3 regions of the Breznakia sp. PFB1-19 genome follow, and region 1 is predicted to be linked to each of the others. Evidence: predicted binding sites of a transcription regulator. Region 1 holds the regulator's gene; each other region holds the start of a gene.
What was found. Region 1 encodes HrcA, which represses chaperone genes, less so after heat shock. Its sites were predicted from a motif close to TTTTAGCACTNNNNNNNNNNNAGTGCTAAAA; they were not measured.
Positions count from the first base shown of each region.

Region 2: htpG (molecular chaperone HtpG) is a predicted target of HrcA. The motif match lies at 3,820-3,850, and genes of this name have one in related genera.
Region 3: M2098_RS06340 (glutamine synthetase family protein) is a predicted target of HrcA. The motif match lies at 2,255-2,285, and genes of this name have one in related genera.

Region 1 covers NZ_JARXXJ010000014.1:37,791-43,553, reverse strand. The annotation lists gene M2098_RS07840 (serine hydrolase) at 1-564, opposite strand, end outside; gene hrcA (heat-inducible transcriptional repressor HrcA) at 741-1,760, shown strand; gene grpE (nucleotide exchange factor GrpE) at 1,771-2,415, shown strand; gene dnaK (molecular chaperone DnaK) at 2,430-4,235, shown strand; gene dnaJ (molecular chaperone DnaJ) at 4,313-5,416, shown strand; gene M2098_RS07815 (hypothetical protein) at 5,482-5,763, shown strand, end outside.
Region 2 covers NZ_JARXXJ010000026.1:8,038-13,800, reverse strand. The annotation lists gene M2098_RS10105 (glutathione peroxidase) at 1-476, opposite strand, end outside; gene M2098_RS10100 (DUF998 domain-containing protein) at 550-1,791, opposite strand; gene htpG (molecular chaperone HtpG) at 1,865-3,763, opposite strand; gene M2098_RS10090 (radical SAM protein) at 3,904-4,779, opposite strand; gene M2098_RS10085 (MATE family efflux transporter) at 4,827-5,763, opposite strand, start outside.
Region 3 covers NZ_JARXXJ010000010.1:37,894-43,656, forward strand. The annotation lists gene M2098_RS06330 (CTP synthase) at 1-288, opposite strand, end outside; gene M2098_RS06335 (ANTAR domain-containing protein) at 300-866, opposite strand; gene M2098_RS06340 (glutamine synthetase family protein) at 883-2,151, opposite strand; gene M2098_RS06345 (glutamine synthetase III) at 2,615-4,714, shown strand; gene M2098_RS06350 (hypothetical protein) at 4,756-5,460, opposite strand; gene M2098_RS06355 (MetQ/NlpA family ABC transporter substrate-binding protein) at 5,581-5,763, opposite strand, start outside.

The sequences.
Region 1 (5,763 bases):
AGTTGTATATAACATAATTAATGAAGCGGAGTTATCACTATTCACAATGGCTTGTCTAATTAAATAGGATAAAGGAATTTGATCATCAATTGTGTAAATTGTAGAAATGCCTTCCTCTGGCATATATGCTTCTTCATAAAAAGGTAGGGCAGTATCCTTTGTATATACACCTTTCTCGATTAAGTCGTAATAGTACATAGCAAGTGGTAGCTTATACGTACTTGCTGCTAGCATTTCTTCATCTTCGTTGACCTGAATGGTCTCATCATCTTTAGGGTCATAATATATATACGACAATTGTTTGTCATCAAAATCATATGCATCAAGAATATATGCGATACTTTCTTGTAAATCACTTTTTGATTCTATGGTTGGTGATTCGTCGCCTTTTGTTGATGTACGAGTCTCTTCTGTAAATTGTGCAAGCATGTCTTCACTGATGTTTTTTAGTGCGATAATTGCAACACAGCCAATAATAATTAAGCAACTTAGAATCATTATCAGTAATAGTTTTCTGCGAATGATTTTCAGCTGTCTACTTGTCTTCCTCTTTCTTTTTTTCATATCTATATTCTACCATTTTTACGTATATGAATACACTCATATCATCTTTACTAATGGGTATACATTGATGAAAATGAAATAATTCAAAAAAATTAGCACTTTATACTTGACAGTGCTAATTTGGTGGTATATAGTATTAGCAGATGCTCGTAAAGAGTGCTAGAAAGGGTGTACATATGCAACTAACAGATCGACAATTATTAATCTTTAAAACGATCGTTGATGAGTTCACAAAGACAGCAGAACCGGTTGGTTCGAAAAATTTAATGAACTTATTAAATATCAAAGTTTCAAGTGCAACTCTTCGTAATGAAATGGCTGCGTTGGAAGAATTTGGATTATTAGAGAAGACGCATACATCAAGTGGACGTGTACCTTCAAGTAAAGGGTATCGATTCTATGTAGAGCATCTTATGGAAAAAGAATTAGATAGTAATGTTGAAAATGCATTAAGTGAAGTATTCCATGAACGTCATTATAGTGTTGAGGAAATCGTAAAGCGAAGTTGTGATATACTTTCGCAAATGACTAACTTAACATCTGTAGTGCTTGGTCCAGAAACAAGTTCACAAAACTTACAACACATTCAAATTTTTCCAATTAATGAAAGAAGTGCAGTATGTGTATTTATTACTGATCAAGGACACACGGAAAATAAGATGTTCCATTTTGATGAAAATGTGAGTTTAAATGATATTCAAACATGTTGCAATATTTTGAATGATCATTTAGCAGGAACACCAATTAATGAATTATCATGTAAACTAGAAGAAATTAGACCACTGTTATCAAGTCAAGTGGTTCGTCATGAAGTATTATTCCAAGCATTTGTTAGCGCATTTGTGAAATTTGCGAGTGATAATGTATATACTTCAGGTGCATCAAATATGCTTTACCAACCAGAATTTGCTGATATTGAAAAACTTCGTGAACTGATGAAGTTCTTAGAGGATAGTAGTGTTTGGCGTCAACTGGGAAGTAGTAATGAAGATATTTCGATTCGTATTGGGAATGATGATAACCAAGTCATTCCATTTGAGAACGTATCTGTTGTCTCAAGTACGATTCGAATTAATGATGAAGAAGAAGGAAAACTTATGGTTGTAGGTCCAACAAGAATGCCATACAACAAAGTTGTTGCATTAATGGAATATATGGCAAAAGCAATCGGAGATTTATATCGTAATGATAGATAGGAGTGGAACGATGAGTGAAGAGTTAAACAAAGAGGAAGCAACTCTTCAAGAAGAAGAAGTTCTTGAGACGGAAGCTAACGAACAAGAAGAAATGTTAGATAACGAAGAAGCAGTAGAAACTCAAGAGCATGAAGAACTTGAAGAAGGCGAAAAGAAAGAAAAGAAAGGTTTCTTTAAGAAAAAGAAATCAAAAGAAGAAGCATTAGAAGAAGAAATTATTGGGTTACGCGAAGAACTTGCAAAAACGCAAAATATGTATTATAAAGCGTATGCAGACACGGAAAACCTAAAGAAACGATTACAAAATGATGCTGACACATTAAGAAAGTATCGCATTCAAAGCTTTGCCCAAGAGATTTTACCAGTTATGGATAATCTTGAAAGGGCAATCGGATTTGAAGCAAAAGATGAAGATGTTAAAAACTATGTGAATGGTATTAACATGGTATATCAACAAATCAAAATTGCTTTAGAAAATGAAGGTGTAAAAGCTATTGAATGTTTAGATAAACCTTTCGATCCAAATATACACCAAGCTTTAGTAACAGAAAAAGCAGAAGGTGCAGAACCTGGAATTGTACTTGAAGAAATTCAAAAAGGTTATATGTTAAAAGATCGCGTAATTCGCGCAAGTTTAGTAAAAGTTAGTGAGTAACAATAGGAGGAACTATGAGTAAAATTATTGGAATTGACTTAGGAACGACAAATTCATGTGTTGCCGTAATGGACGGTAGCGATGTTAAAGTAATTACAAACCCAGAAGGTAATAGAACAACACCTTCAGTAGTAGCATTTAAAGATGGTGAAACAATTGTTGGGGATGCTGCAAAACGTCAAGTAGTTACAAATAAAGACACGATTTCAAGTGTTAAGCGTTTGATGGGAACAAATGAAAAAGAACATGCAAACGGTAAAGATTACACACCACAAGAAGTATCAGCAATGATCCTTCAATACTTAAAAGGATATGCAGAAGACTACCTTGGTGAAAAAGTAACAAAAGCAGTTATTACAGTACCTGCATACTTCAATGATGCACAACGTCAAGCAACGAAAGATGCTGGTAAAATTGCTGGATTAGAAGTTGAACGTATTATCAACGAACCAACAGCAGCAGCACTTGCTTACGGTATCGACAAAACAGATACAGAACAAAAAGTATTAGTATATGACTTAGGAGGAGGTACATTTGACGTATCAATCCTTGAATTGGCTGATGGAACATTCGAAGTATTATCAACTGCTGGGGACAACAAGCTTGGTGGAGATGACTTTGATGATGTGATCGTTAAATGGATGTTAGAAGACTTCAAGAAACAAAATGGAGTTGACTTATCAGGTGACCAACTTGCAATGCAACGTTTAAAAGATGCTGCAGAAAAAGCGAAAAAAGACTTATCAAGTATGGCACAAACACAAATCTTATTACCATACCTTTCAAATGGAGCAAATGGTCCATTGAACTATGAAAATACATTAACAAGAGCAAAATTTGACGATATGACTCGTTCATTAGTTGAAAGAACAATTGGACCAGTTCGTCAAGCATTACAAGATGCTGGTGTTACGAAAAACGATATTCACCAAGTATTACTTGTTGGTGGATCAACTCGTATCTTAGCTGTTCAAGAAGCAGTTAAAAAAGAATTAGGAAAAGAACCAAACCGTTCAGTAAACCCTGATGAAGTAGTAGCAATGGGTGCTGCTATCCAAGGTGGAGTTATTACTGGAGATGTTAAAGATGTATTATTACTAGATGTTACACCATTAAGTCTTGGTATCGAAACAATGGGTGGAGTTATGACTGTTCTTATCGAACGTAATACAACAATCCCAACTAGTAAATCACAAGTTTTCTCAACAGCTGCAGATAACCAACCTGCTGTAGATATTCACGTACTACAAGGGGAACGTCCAATGGCTGCTGATAACAAAACATTAGGAATGTTCAAACTTGATGGAATTGCACCAGCTCGTCGTGGAGTACCTCAAATTGAAGTTAAATTCGATATTGACGTAAACGGTATTGTTAACGTATCAGCAACTGACAAGGGAACTGGAAAAGAACAAAGTATTGTTATCCAAAACTCTACAGGTTTATCAGACGATGAAATCGAAAAAATGGTAAAAGAAGCTGAAGCAAACAAAGAAGCTGATGAAAAACGTAAAGAAGAAGTAGAACTTAGAAATAAAGCAGAAGCATTCATTAACCAAATCGACCAATCAATGGAAGAAGCTGGAGATAAAATGGATGCTAACCAAAAAGAAGAAACTCAAAAATTGCGTGACGAACTTCAAAAAGCATTAGATGAAAATGACATGGATAAAGTACGTACACAACTTGATGCATTAGAAAAAGCAGCACAAGCTGCAAGTGCTTCAATGTACCAACAACCAGGTGAACAAGGACAACCTCAACCAGAATCAAACCCTGATGATGATGTTGTAGATGCTGAATTCGAAGAAAAAAACTAAAAATGTAAAAGAAGTTCTAGGCAACTAGAACTTCTCTTGTGTATAATACATAGGGAATATAAAGTAGGAGGTTTGTGATGGCAAATAAAAGAGATTATTATGAGGTGTTAGGCCTAGACAAAGGTGCAAGTGACGCTGATATCAAAAAAGCATATCGTAAGTTAGCAAAAAAATACCATCCAGACGTTAATAAAGCTGCAGACGCTGAAGATAAATTTAAAGAAGTAAATGAAGCATATGAAGTATTAAGCGATAAACAAAAGAAAGCCACATACGATCAATTTGGGCATGCCGGTATGGATGGTGCACAAGGGTTTGGAGGACAAGGATTCTCTGATTTCGGTGGTTTTGAAGATATATTTGGTTCATTCTTTGGTGGCGGATTCTCTGGAAGTTCTAGAAGAAGAAATGGTCCACAAAAAGGACAAGACCGCTTTATGCAAATGCGTGTGGATTTCATGGATGCCATCTTTGGTAAAAGTGAAGAAGTTTCACTTGAAGTAGATGAAACTTGTAGCGAATGTTCAGGAACAGGAGCAAAAAGTAAAGACGATGTACAAACTTGTCCAACATGTAATGGGTCAGGGCGTGTTGTTACTCAACAACAAACAGCTTTTGGTGTTTTCCAAAGTGAAAGTGTATGTCCAACATGTAATGGAACAGGTACAATTATTAAAAATAAATGTAGTAAATGTCATGGAAGTGGATATGAACACAAACATATGAAGTTAGATATTAAAATTCCAGCAGGAATTCAATCTGGTCAACAAATTCGTGTAACTGGAAAAGGTGAAAAAGGAGTAAATGGAGGTCCAAATGGTGACTTATATATTGAAATCCTTGTAGCACCACATAAAAACTTCATTCGTGAAGGAAACGATATCCGTATACAAGTTCCAATCTCTGATGTAGATGCAGTTTTAGGAACAAGTATTGATGTACCAACAGTATATGGTGATGTAAGTTTAAAAATTCCAGCAGGTACACAATCAGGAACGAAATTCAGACTAAAAGGAAAAGGTGTGAAGTCTCCAAAAGGATATATTGGAGATCAATATGTTGATGTAAAAGTTGAAATGCCTAAGAAATTAAGCAAACAACAAAAAGATCTATATGAAAAACTTCGCAAGTCTGCGAAATATGAATCACCATTTGAAAAATTTAAGAAAGCATTTAAGTAAACTCTCGGGTTTACTTTTTTCTTTTCTATTTGATAACTACAGCGTATACTAGTAAAGAGGTGTCCATGAAAAATAAGCAACAAAAATACAGTCTTATTGCTTTTATACTTGCAGTTATCAGTATCGTGTCTTTAAGCGTTTATGACATGAAAGAAAAAATTAAAACGATAAATCGAATCGTCTTAATAACTAATTTACAAGACTATTATGTATCATATGAGAAGATTAGTAGAAATAGATCTTTCGAAATTGCATTTGAACAGTTAGAAGCATTACAAGTTGAACTGGAAAAAGAGGAAGCAGTTCAACAACAAGAGGCACTTTCTGAAGCATCTGATGGCTTAACT
Region 2 (5,763 bases), on a different contig from region 1:
GGTGTAAAACGTTTTACAACATTTCCATCTTTATCGATTAAGAATTTTTCAAAGTTCCAAGTAATTTCTCCAGTTGCTGGTTGACGACCAAATGCCTTCTTAAAGAATTCTATGACACCTTCACCATCCGCTTCTGGTTTTTCTTCTTTCAACCATTTGAATAATGGATCTGTGTGTTCACCATTTACATCGATCTTTTTAAATCTTGGGAATGTTGTATTATACGTTAACGTACAGAAACTATCAATTTCTTCATCCGTTCCTGGAGCTTGTTCCAAAAACTGATTACTAGGAAAATCAAGAATCACAAAGCCTTTGTCTTTGTATTTTTTATATAAAGCCTCTAGCGCTTCATATTGTGGTGTTAAACCACATTTTGTTGCTGTATTAACAACTAACACTGTTTTTCCTTTATACGTCTCTAATGCAACTTCATTACCTTTATTGTCAAGTACTGTAAAATCATAAAATTTCATATATAAACCTCTTTCCTTTTACTTACTACAATATCTTTTACTACAAGTATTGTACGTAATGAAAAAGTTTACATCAACTAACTTGCTCGTCTATATTTTCTATTTCTTGTACTTTTACAGGTGTTTGTCCTTTTAAAATTACAGTAAAGCTATTCACTTGATTCACTAAATTTTGTAGCTGTTGCAATAGCATAATAATCCAAACAAATGCAAAGATAAATGCAATCAGTTCATATGCCATTAATGATAAGTAATCAACTTGTAAAAATAGGATTGTTGCTAGAATTAATAAACCACCAATTCCATAGCTTACCCATAAAAACTCTTTTGATACTTTTGGTAATAACCATCTCAGTAAACAAATGAGTAATACAATAAAGACAACTAACAGTCTTGCCACAATATCATGAATGTCACGGAACAGTTGAATTTCATTGTATGGAAACATTCCTACACCACCTAGACATAAAGCTGTTAACGTAAGAAGAACACGTAGTACACTCAAGCGTTTACTTTCAGGAATGGCTTGTTGGAGAATAACAAAGATATAGTCAATTAAAGCTACTAATAACATTGCTGAAAATACGAGTGTTACATTAAATCGCCAACTATTGATTGCTTCAGGTGTTCCTAAATAACTAAAGTTTTCTTTCCACCAATCTTGATCATTGTTGTTGACCATAGACATTACAACTCCACCGACTATCACAAAACTGAGTACTCTTGTAAGTAATGAAGGTGTCATAATAACTGCTAAATAACTCATCGCATATGTAATGATGATATTAAAGACAAAGAACATAAAACTTGCTGTGTACACATCAAAACTTGCACCGCTAAACGTTAGTTCCATTACCTTGAAAAAGCCCATTAAAAACAAAATGAGAATCAATCCAAATGAAATAAGCACTGCTGGAAAATTACGCCAATAGATATATTTACTTGATGTCTCTATTTTTTGTTTTTTCGCTAAAATAAAAAAGAAACTAAAACTGATAATTCCACATAAACTTCCAACCAGCAAAGTTGCACTCGCAATCGATTGTTCGCCAACAAAAGACACTTGATTTGCATCTTTAAACGCATAGTAGAAACCAACAGTCACAAGAACACATATTAATAATACCCATATCATTTGTCTTATCGGTGCACTTTTTTGTTTGTTTTTAGGTGCAATCCGTAGTTTATTTCCTTCAACTAAAACGAAAGCATGTTCACCTTCTTCTACCTCTAAAGATTCCAACACATGTTTTGGAAGCATGACTTCCTCAGTAATTACTGGTTCTTGTTTTTTCTTTTTTCTTAGTAACCCCATACACAATCCTCTTTCTCAAACCATTATAGCACACTCTATAAGTCGAAAAAAAAGCCACGAACGTGGCAATTTCTTACACATTTGCTTTTACAATCAGTCTTGCTATTTTATCAGCATATGCAATTGGATCTTCGATTTTGAAACCTTCCATCAACAATGCTTGATCATATAGAATGCTTGCATAGTCTGCAATTTCATCTTTATTTTTCGCATATACATTTTGCAATGCTTTAAATAGTTCATGGTTTGGATTAATTTCTAGAATCTTTGTTGCTTTCATACCCATTGGATTTCCTTCAGGCATTTGACTCAACACTTTTTCCATTTCAAAAGACATACCTTCAGCTGCACTTAATACAACAGGGTGTGATACCAAACGAGCAGATAGTTTTACTTCTGAAACTTGTTCTTTCAATGCATCTTGTAAAGCTTCAAGTAAGTCTTTGTTTTCTTTACTTTCTTCTTCAAGCTTTTTCTTTTCATCTTCATCAGCTAAATCTAAGTCACCTTGTGCAATGTTCTTGAATGTTTTTTCCTTGAAGTTTTGCATCATTTGTAGTGCAAATTCATCCACATCATCACTCAAATATAAGACTTCATATTCTTTATTTTTAAGTAGTTCAACTTGTGGCATTTTATCAATGCTATCTACGTCATCACCACTGATATAGTAAATTTCTTTTTGATCTTCTTTCATTCGATTTGCATATTCATCTAATGTAACTAGTTTCTTTTCTTTAGATGAATAGAACATCAATAGATCTTGTAGTAATTCTTTGTGTGAACCAAAATCTGCGTATACCCCATATTTGATTTGTGTACCAAATGCACTCCAGAACTCTTCATATTTTTCACGTTCTGTACGAAGCATTTTTAATAGTTCACTTTTAATTTTCTTTTCAATACGTGAAGCAATTGCACGCAATTGACGATCATGTTGCAACATTTCTCTTGAGATATTCAATGATAAATCTTGAGAGTCCACCAATCCTCTAACAAATCTAAAGTGTTCAGGAATCAGTTCACTTGCCTTATCCATAATGAATACACCAGACGAATATAACTGCAATCCTTTTTCATAATCATTTGAATAGTAGTTCATTGGTGGTTTACTTGGAATAAACAACAATGCATCGTAAGAAACCGTTCCTTCCACACTTGTGTGAATGACTTCTAGTGGCTTGTTGTAGTCTTGGAATTTATCCATGTAGAAGTTGTCATATTCTTCTTCACTGATTTCACTTTTACTACGTTTCCAAATTGGAACCATTGAGTTTAGTGTTTTATCTTCAACTACAGTTTCTACTTCATCACTATCTTCTTTTTTCTTTTCCTCTGTTACTTGCATCATAATCGGATAACGAATATAATCAGAGTATTTTTTGATTAATCGTTCAATTGTATATGTTTCTAGATATTCATCGTAGTTTTCATCATCTGTATTTGGTTTTAAGAATAATGTAATTTCTGTACCATATCCATCTTTTCCATAATTGATGATTTCATATCCATCACTGTTTTCACTATACCAACGATATGCATCATCACTACCGTATTGTTTTGAGATAACTTCTACTTTATCTGCAACCATAAATGCTGAATAGAACCCTACCCCAAATTGTCCGATGATATCGATTTCTTCTTCTTTGTCGTGTTCTGCTTTAAAATCAAATGATCCTGATTTTGCAATGGTACCTAAGTTATTTTCCAGTTCTTCTTTACTCATACCAATACCATTATCACGAATCGTTAATGTACGGTTTTCTTTATCTACAGAAAGTTCGATTTTGAAATCTTCTTTCTTCACATCTGATAAGTTTTCTTTTAATGCTTTGTAATACAGTTTATCAATTGCATCAGATGCATTAGAGATAAGTTCACGTAAGAATATTTCTTTATGTGTATAAATAGAGTTAATCATTAAATCCATGAGTCGTTTGGACTCTGCTTTAAACGCCTTCTTTTTTGCCATTTCTATACCTCCTGGCACTCTACCTAAATAAGTGCTAATAGTATTGTAATCATTTTATTTAGCACTGTCAACATTTAAGTGCTAAATTTATGAGAATTCACGAAATGTTCAAAAACAACCCCAGTGTGGGTTGTCAATGTTTAGAATAATGATAATTGTTCGACTTCCGGTGCAACATCAAATTGATTTACAAATCCAAAGACTTCGTGTAGATCATAGAGTATTCCATGTGCTTTACATGTCTGTTTAAAAAGTTGCATCAATTCTTTGTGGTTTGGTGAACGCACTTCATAATTATTTCCATACGTTCGAATGTATCGCTCTTTCATACCAGGAAAATATGCATCGAGTTTTTCATAATAATACTCACGGTTTCCTTCTCGTAAGGTCATTCCCATTTCAAAACAAACGATGCCTTTGACCTTAGCTTTGATACAGTAATCTAAAATTCCAATTAAGTTTTTTTTGGAATCATTAATAAAAGGTAATATAGGTCCTAGCCATACAACAGTGGGAATACCTGCATCACGAAGCGTATACAATGCCTCTACGCGCTCTTTTGTTGTACTCACATTCGGTTCGACGATTTTACAAATTGCTTCATCATAGGTCGTCAGTGTCATTTGTACAACTGCACGTGTTTTCTGATGCAGTTTTTGAAGTAAATCAAGATCACGTAATACTCGATTACTCTTCGTAATCATGGTAAACCCAAACCCATAGTCGTAAGCAAGTTGCATTGCCTTACGAACATACTGAAAATGCATCTCTATAGGAATATATGGATCACTCATTGAACCTGTACCAATCATTCCTTTTTTGCGTTTACTTTTTAGTTTTTGTTCGAGTAATTCTATTCCGTTTTCTTTTACTTCAATATCTTCAAAGTCATGGTCTATATGATAACACTTGCTGCGTGAGTCGCAATAAATACAGCCATGACTACAGCCACGATATAGATTCATTCCATTTCTTGCAGATAAGATTCCTTTTACTTTTACCTTGTGCATATTCATAGTATAGCATTGAATATTACACTATATATAGTCCAAGCTGAAATATTTTATGAGGTTGCGATTACTTTTATCGTTTTCCATTTTCCACGATAAAAACGTATAAACAAGACAATACCACGCAGTGTAATATCTAAAGCATACGCAGACCAAACACCAACCAATCCTAAATTCGCATATACAGCTAGTATATACCCTACACCTAGGCGAATCCCCCAAATACCAACCAAGGTTGCATACATTGGAAACTTTGTGTCTCCAGCCCCTTGTAAGGCATTTGTGATGATTTGAACCAGTGCAGAGAATGGTTGGAAAAAAGCAATAAGTCGCAATACATCAACTACCATATGTTGTACTTCTGCAGTCGATGTAAATAATGCAGCTAATTGTGGTGCAAAAACGTAAAATACAATACCAATGACACTCATACAAACTACAGATATCACATAACTGATATGTGTAAGATGCATTGCCTTTTTTGGATTTCGTTCACCTAATGATGTACCTACTAATGTTGCAACTGCTAGTCCAAATCCCATTGCAGGAATATAGGCATAACTTTCAATTGTACCTGCTACACTATGCGCAACATATGCAGACATTCCAATTGAGATAATCATCCCATTATATAGTAATTGGCCAATTCGCATAATCAGCTTTTCTACACCAGCAGGAATTCCAACATATAAAATCGATGTCAGTATTTTTTTATGCACTTTAAATTCTTTAAATGTAAATGCAATATCTGCATCATGTCTTTTTAATTTGAAAAATAGGAGTCCTACACCAATTGCACGAGCAATCGTTGTAGCTAAACCTAAACCAAATACGCCCATTCCCATTTTAATAAATAGTGCGTTTAACCCAATATTAATCACATTGGAAATACCGGTTGCAAACATTGGTGTTCGTGTATCTTTAATCGAACGAAAGCAACTTGATAATATAAGTTGTAAACACAAAAAAACTGCAGGTACAGTCACAATC
Region 3 (5,763 bases), on a different contig from region 1:
CCAATACACTTTTCCACTTGTTAGATTTGAAAATCGATTCAGATCTTCATCGATAAAACGTTCATAGTGTCCTAAATCCAAATCGGTTTCAGCACCATCATCGGTAACAAACACTTCCCCATGTTGGTATGGTGACATGGTTCCACAATCCACATTGATATATGGATCCATCTTTTGTGCGATGACTTTCAACCCACGTTCTTTCAACATACGTCCTAAACTTGCTGCGGTTATCCCTTTACCTAATCCACTTACTACTCCACCGGTAACAAATATGTATTTTCTCATCTTAACTCCTTCTAACCATATGTTTTTAATATATCTTTCGCAACTTCTTCTTTGGAAATTCTAGCATCCATCGCTTTCTTTTCTATATAACGATGTGCTTGCGCTTCTCCCATATTCAAATACTCCATCAGTGTGTATTTTGCACGACTGATCAATTCTAAATTTTCCACTTTGGCATGTAATCGCAAATTCTCTTTTTCTGCTTGTGACAAGCGTTGATGTGTGGATAATCCCATACGAACCGCTTGTGTAAACATATGACGATTCAACGGTTTTCCAATAACCATAACACCATGTCTTGTTAGTTTTCCACTCAGTTCATCAACCAGTTCATTTTTCACCAGAAAAAGGACACCACTTGTAGAGTTTTCTGTAATTTGTAATGTCAATTCATGTCCAAATTCATCTGATAATGGAGCATTGATCAACACCATATCAAATGCTTGTTTTGCAAGAACCACTCTTGCTTCTGCTGCACTTTTTACACATTCTATTTTCTTTAAATCGATACTTGATAAAAGTTTCGTCAGTGCATCTAAACTTTTATCCAAACTCGATACAATTAAACAACTTGGCATACTGTATCCACTCCTACTAAATCAGGCGGAAGTACGGATCCAAGGCAAAAGAAGCTTCTTTATCAAATTGTTCTACTTCTTCTTTTTTGGCACGAATAAATGTCTCAAGTGTTTTCTCATTTAAATACGTTTTAATAAACTCTGATGTCTCTAGTTTCTTAATTGCTTCTTTTAAACTACCTGGTAGCATTCTTGGGCTTTTCGTATTTTCATGAAGTTCTTCATGATTTTTCATTCCTTCGACTCCAGCAAACAACAATAAGGCAAAACTGATATATGGATTGCATGCTGCATCAGGTGAACGTAGTGTAATGAATGAATATTCATCATTTTTCTCACTAACACGAATTAATTCACTTTCATTTTCTTTTGACCACGTTATATATTTTGGTGCTTTTTCACGTCCTAGACGTTCATATGAATTATGTATTGGATTTAAAAACGCACTCATATCATCAATTCGATTTAATATTCCAGCGATGAAACTTCTTTGTTCTTGAATATTAACTTCAAATTCATCATCAAAAATATTACGATCATTTTTACTTAAAATCACTTTAATACGAAGTCCACTACCAGCCTCATTTGCCATTGGGCGTGGCATAAAACTTGCATACAAATCATTTACCAACGCAATGCTTTTTACCGCATTTTTAAAGGTGATAAAATTGTCAGCACTAGGTAGTGCATGGTCTTTTTGAAACATAATAACATTTTGTCCAGGACCTTTTTCATGATAGGAAAGAGTTGTTTTTACCCCCATTTCACCAAGAGCCAAACATACATCACGACGAATGTTTTCACACTTATCAAGTGGTGTAACATCTAAATACGATGCATCATCGACTGGAAGATTTGTCGGTTTCCCATCTTCATCATTTTTAAAAACATAAAACTCACTTTCAATTCCAATTCGTGGTGTATATCCATAGGCTTCACAAGCTTCCATCGCTTGCTTTAAAATATAACGACCATCACCTTCAAATGGACGGTGATCCACATGACGAATATCACAAAAAAAACGAACAACTTTCTCATGATTGCTGCGCCAAGGCAGTACTGTCATGGTTTCCAAATCTGGAAACAAGAGTAAATCCGTTTTTTTGAAGTTCATAAAACCGTTAACTATAGAAGCATCCAAGTTAACTCCAAATGTTGTTGCATCTTCGAAGTCTTCTGCATTAATTGAGAGATTTTTGAGGGTTCCAAAAATGTCGCAAAAAGCGAGTCGCACAAATTTCACATGATGCTGTTTAATGTATTGCAAAATATCTTGTAGCTCCATAGTCACACTCCTTCTTCAAAATCTATTTTATGATTATAGTTTACAACTAAATCCCTGTCAATAAAAGATTTCATACTTGTAACTCTTTCTATTCATATCACACTTTTTACATTATGCAAAATAGATTACTAAAAATTGTATGTAATTTACATATACTTTACATATAGCACTTCTATCAAGGAATCCTGTAGGGTTAACTCTTTTATGTGTATGTGCTACACTTGTCTTAGAAACACAATCATAAGCGTAAAGGAAAGGAGTTTATCATGTACAAATTTATCTATGATGTTATTCAATTGATGTTATTACTTTACATTGCAATCAAAGTAAGTGATATTGGTAAAAAAGATTCAAATTAACCTTGACTTATACGTAATTATTGATTAAACTCATGGTAACAGCAAGGGTGCTGTAGATATATTTTTGTCTACGGCACCCTTTTTGTTTATTCAGGAGGAGAACTATGAGAACTAACGTTACTGAGATTTTCGGATCGAAGGTTTTCGACGATCGTTGTATGAAGGCAAAACTGCCTAAAGACATTTACAAGAAATATAAAGCAACGATTGAAGAAGGAAAACCGCTTGATCCAGAATGTGCGAGTACGATTGCAACTGCCATGAAAGACTGGGCAATTGAAAATGGTGCAACGCATTACACACACTGGTTCCAACCAATGACAGGAATTACAGCAGAAAAACACGATGCATTCATTACCCCTAGTGGAGATGGTAGTATCATTATGGAATTTTCTGGTAAGGAATTAATCAAAGGTGAACCAGATGCTTCAAGTTTCCCAAATGGTGGACTACGTGATACATATGAAGCTCGTGGATACACGGGTTGGGATCCAACCTCATGTGTGTTTATCAAAGAAGGAATTCTTTGTATTCCGAGTGTATTCATGTCATACAATGGAGAATCACTTGATAAGAAAACACCATTACTGAAATCACAAGAATTACTAAATCGTCAAGCGTTACGTATTCTTAAACTTTTTGGCAAAACCGATGTAAAACGAGTGAATACAACTGTTGGTGCTGAACAAGAATACTTCCTTATTGATAAAAATCTATGGGATAAACGCAAAGATTTAATTTATACAGGACGCACCCTATATGGAGCTCGTCCCCCAAAAACACAAGAACTTGATGACCATTACTTTGGTGTATTAAAACCAAAAGTTGCTCGTTTTATGGATGACTTAAACGTTGAATTATGGAAACTTGGGGTTCTTGCCAAAACGCAACACAACGAAGTTGCTCCTGCGCAACATGAGCTTGCACCAATCTTCACACTTACTAATGTTGCTACAGACCAAAACCAACTAACAATGGAAATTATGAAGAAAGTGGCACTTCGTCATGGACTTGTTTGTCTACTTCATGAGAAACCATTCGCAGGTATTAACGGTTCAGGAAAACACAATAACTGGTCAATGGCTACTGACCAAGGTGAAAACTTATTAGAACCAGGTGCAACACCTGAAGAAAACGCACAATTTTTATTGGTTCTTGCAGCTTTAGTTAAAGCGGTTGATGAAAACCAAGATTTATTGCGAATCTCAGTTGCAAGTGCTGGAAACGATCACCGTTTAGGGGCACAAGAAGCACCTCCTGCAATTATCTCTATTTTCACAGGTACAGATTTAGAAGCCATCATTGAATGTATCATTGAAGATAAACCTCAATGTAACCACAGTGCTGGAAAGATTGAAATTGGTGTTGACTCACTACCAGAATTTAAAAAAGACAATACGGATCGTAACCGTACTTCCCCTTTTGCCTTTACAGGGAATAAATTCGAGTTCCGTATGCTTGGTTCTCAACTATCTATTTCTTGTCCAAACATCATGTTAAATACGATTGTTGCACAAGCATTTAAAGAATTTGCTGACCGCTTAGAAGCATCTAGTGATCTTCAAAAAGATTTACATGATTTAATCAAAGAAACATTCACAAAACACAAACGCATCATCTTTAATGGAAATGGATATGATGATAGTTGGGTAGTTGAAGCACAAAATCGTGGTTTACTAAACTTGCGTACTACATATGAAGCACTTCCTCACTATATGGATGCTAAAAATGTAGAACTCTTTACTTCAAATCATATCTATACTGTCAATGAAATGAAAGCTCGTATGGATGTATTAATTGAGGAATACTCAAAAGCAATCAATATTGAAGCAGAAACAATGGTAAATATGGCAAAGAAAAACATTATCCCTTCCGTCTTAAAATACATTAAGGACTTAAGTGAAACTGTCGCTGTAAAAAAATCAATTGTTGCTGATTTAGATTGCATTACTGAAGAAGCTATGATTAAAAAACTAAACAAGTTAATCCATGAAGTATACACAAAAACCGAGTTATTAGCAGATGATATTGTTGCCGCAAACGGCATTAGCGATAACATTAAAAATGCGACATACTATGGTGAAAGTGTATTAGCAAAAATGGTAGACTTACGTGCAGTGGTCGATGAAATTGAACAAAACTGTTCAAAAGAATACTGGCCATTCCCATCCTATGGAGATTTACTATACTCAGTAGCAGATTAATCTTAAATATATAAAAAAGTCTCGCTTTATTGCGAGGCTTTTTATATGTCTACACTGACTGTTCGTTTAAACACTAAATTATACTCATTATAATTAAAACTCAAGGAGAACACATATGTTCCTGAATTCACTTGAGACAGATCAAATGTATAATAATCTTTTTGCTGTTGGTAATCACCTTCAACTTTTACAGTTTCACTTTTCACATACTCAAATGGAATAACTCCCTTTTGATTTAGTGTATAAGAAACCATTGGTGTGCGTGGCTTTTGATCTTTTTGCACATAATATGTTGTTTCCATATATAAAGTAGTTCCTTCAAGACGATGTTCCTCCTTGAAATTCAATACCTCATCGATATAACGATACAAACGTTTTTCTAGTACTTTCCCATTTCCTAACGTTACTTTTAAATTAAACTCATTATTTCCTGTTTTAATTCCACTTTGAAATAATGGAGTTGAGTAAACTGCTTGGCTAGTGACATCTTTTAATAAGGTTGTATCATGAAAAATCTCAATCTTTGAAATTGTTTCAACACCTTGATTTATTTCCCAATGAAACGTTAAGTCATTTGCAGAAGTCAACTTTAGCGAGAAATTAGAAATGCTTGTAGTTTTCTCACTATCATTTCCTGCAACAACCGTGTTTGGGGTGTTACTTGGCTGAACAAACTCATAAGTCAATATTGCAATCAATAGCAAAAGCACTGATGCAAGTGCAACAAAAATTTTATTTCGTTTCACAAACTCCATAGACCTCACGCTCCTTGCATTGATTATACCATACAAATAAGAAATGCTTGTCTATTATTGATTCATGCACATAAGAAAACCCAACAGATATTCTCTATTGGGTCAAAATAATTAATCAAAAGCTGGAATAACTAAATCACCAAATGTTTCTTCAATGAATGTTTTAACTTTTTCTGTTTGTAACGCTTTAATTAAGGCTTTTGTTTTTGCACTGTCTTCGTTTCCTTTTTTAACAGCAAGGATGTTTGCATATTTTAATGCACCTTTTGAATCTTTTGTTTCAGCAACAATTAG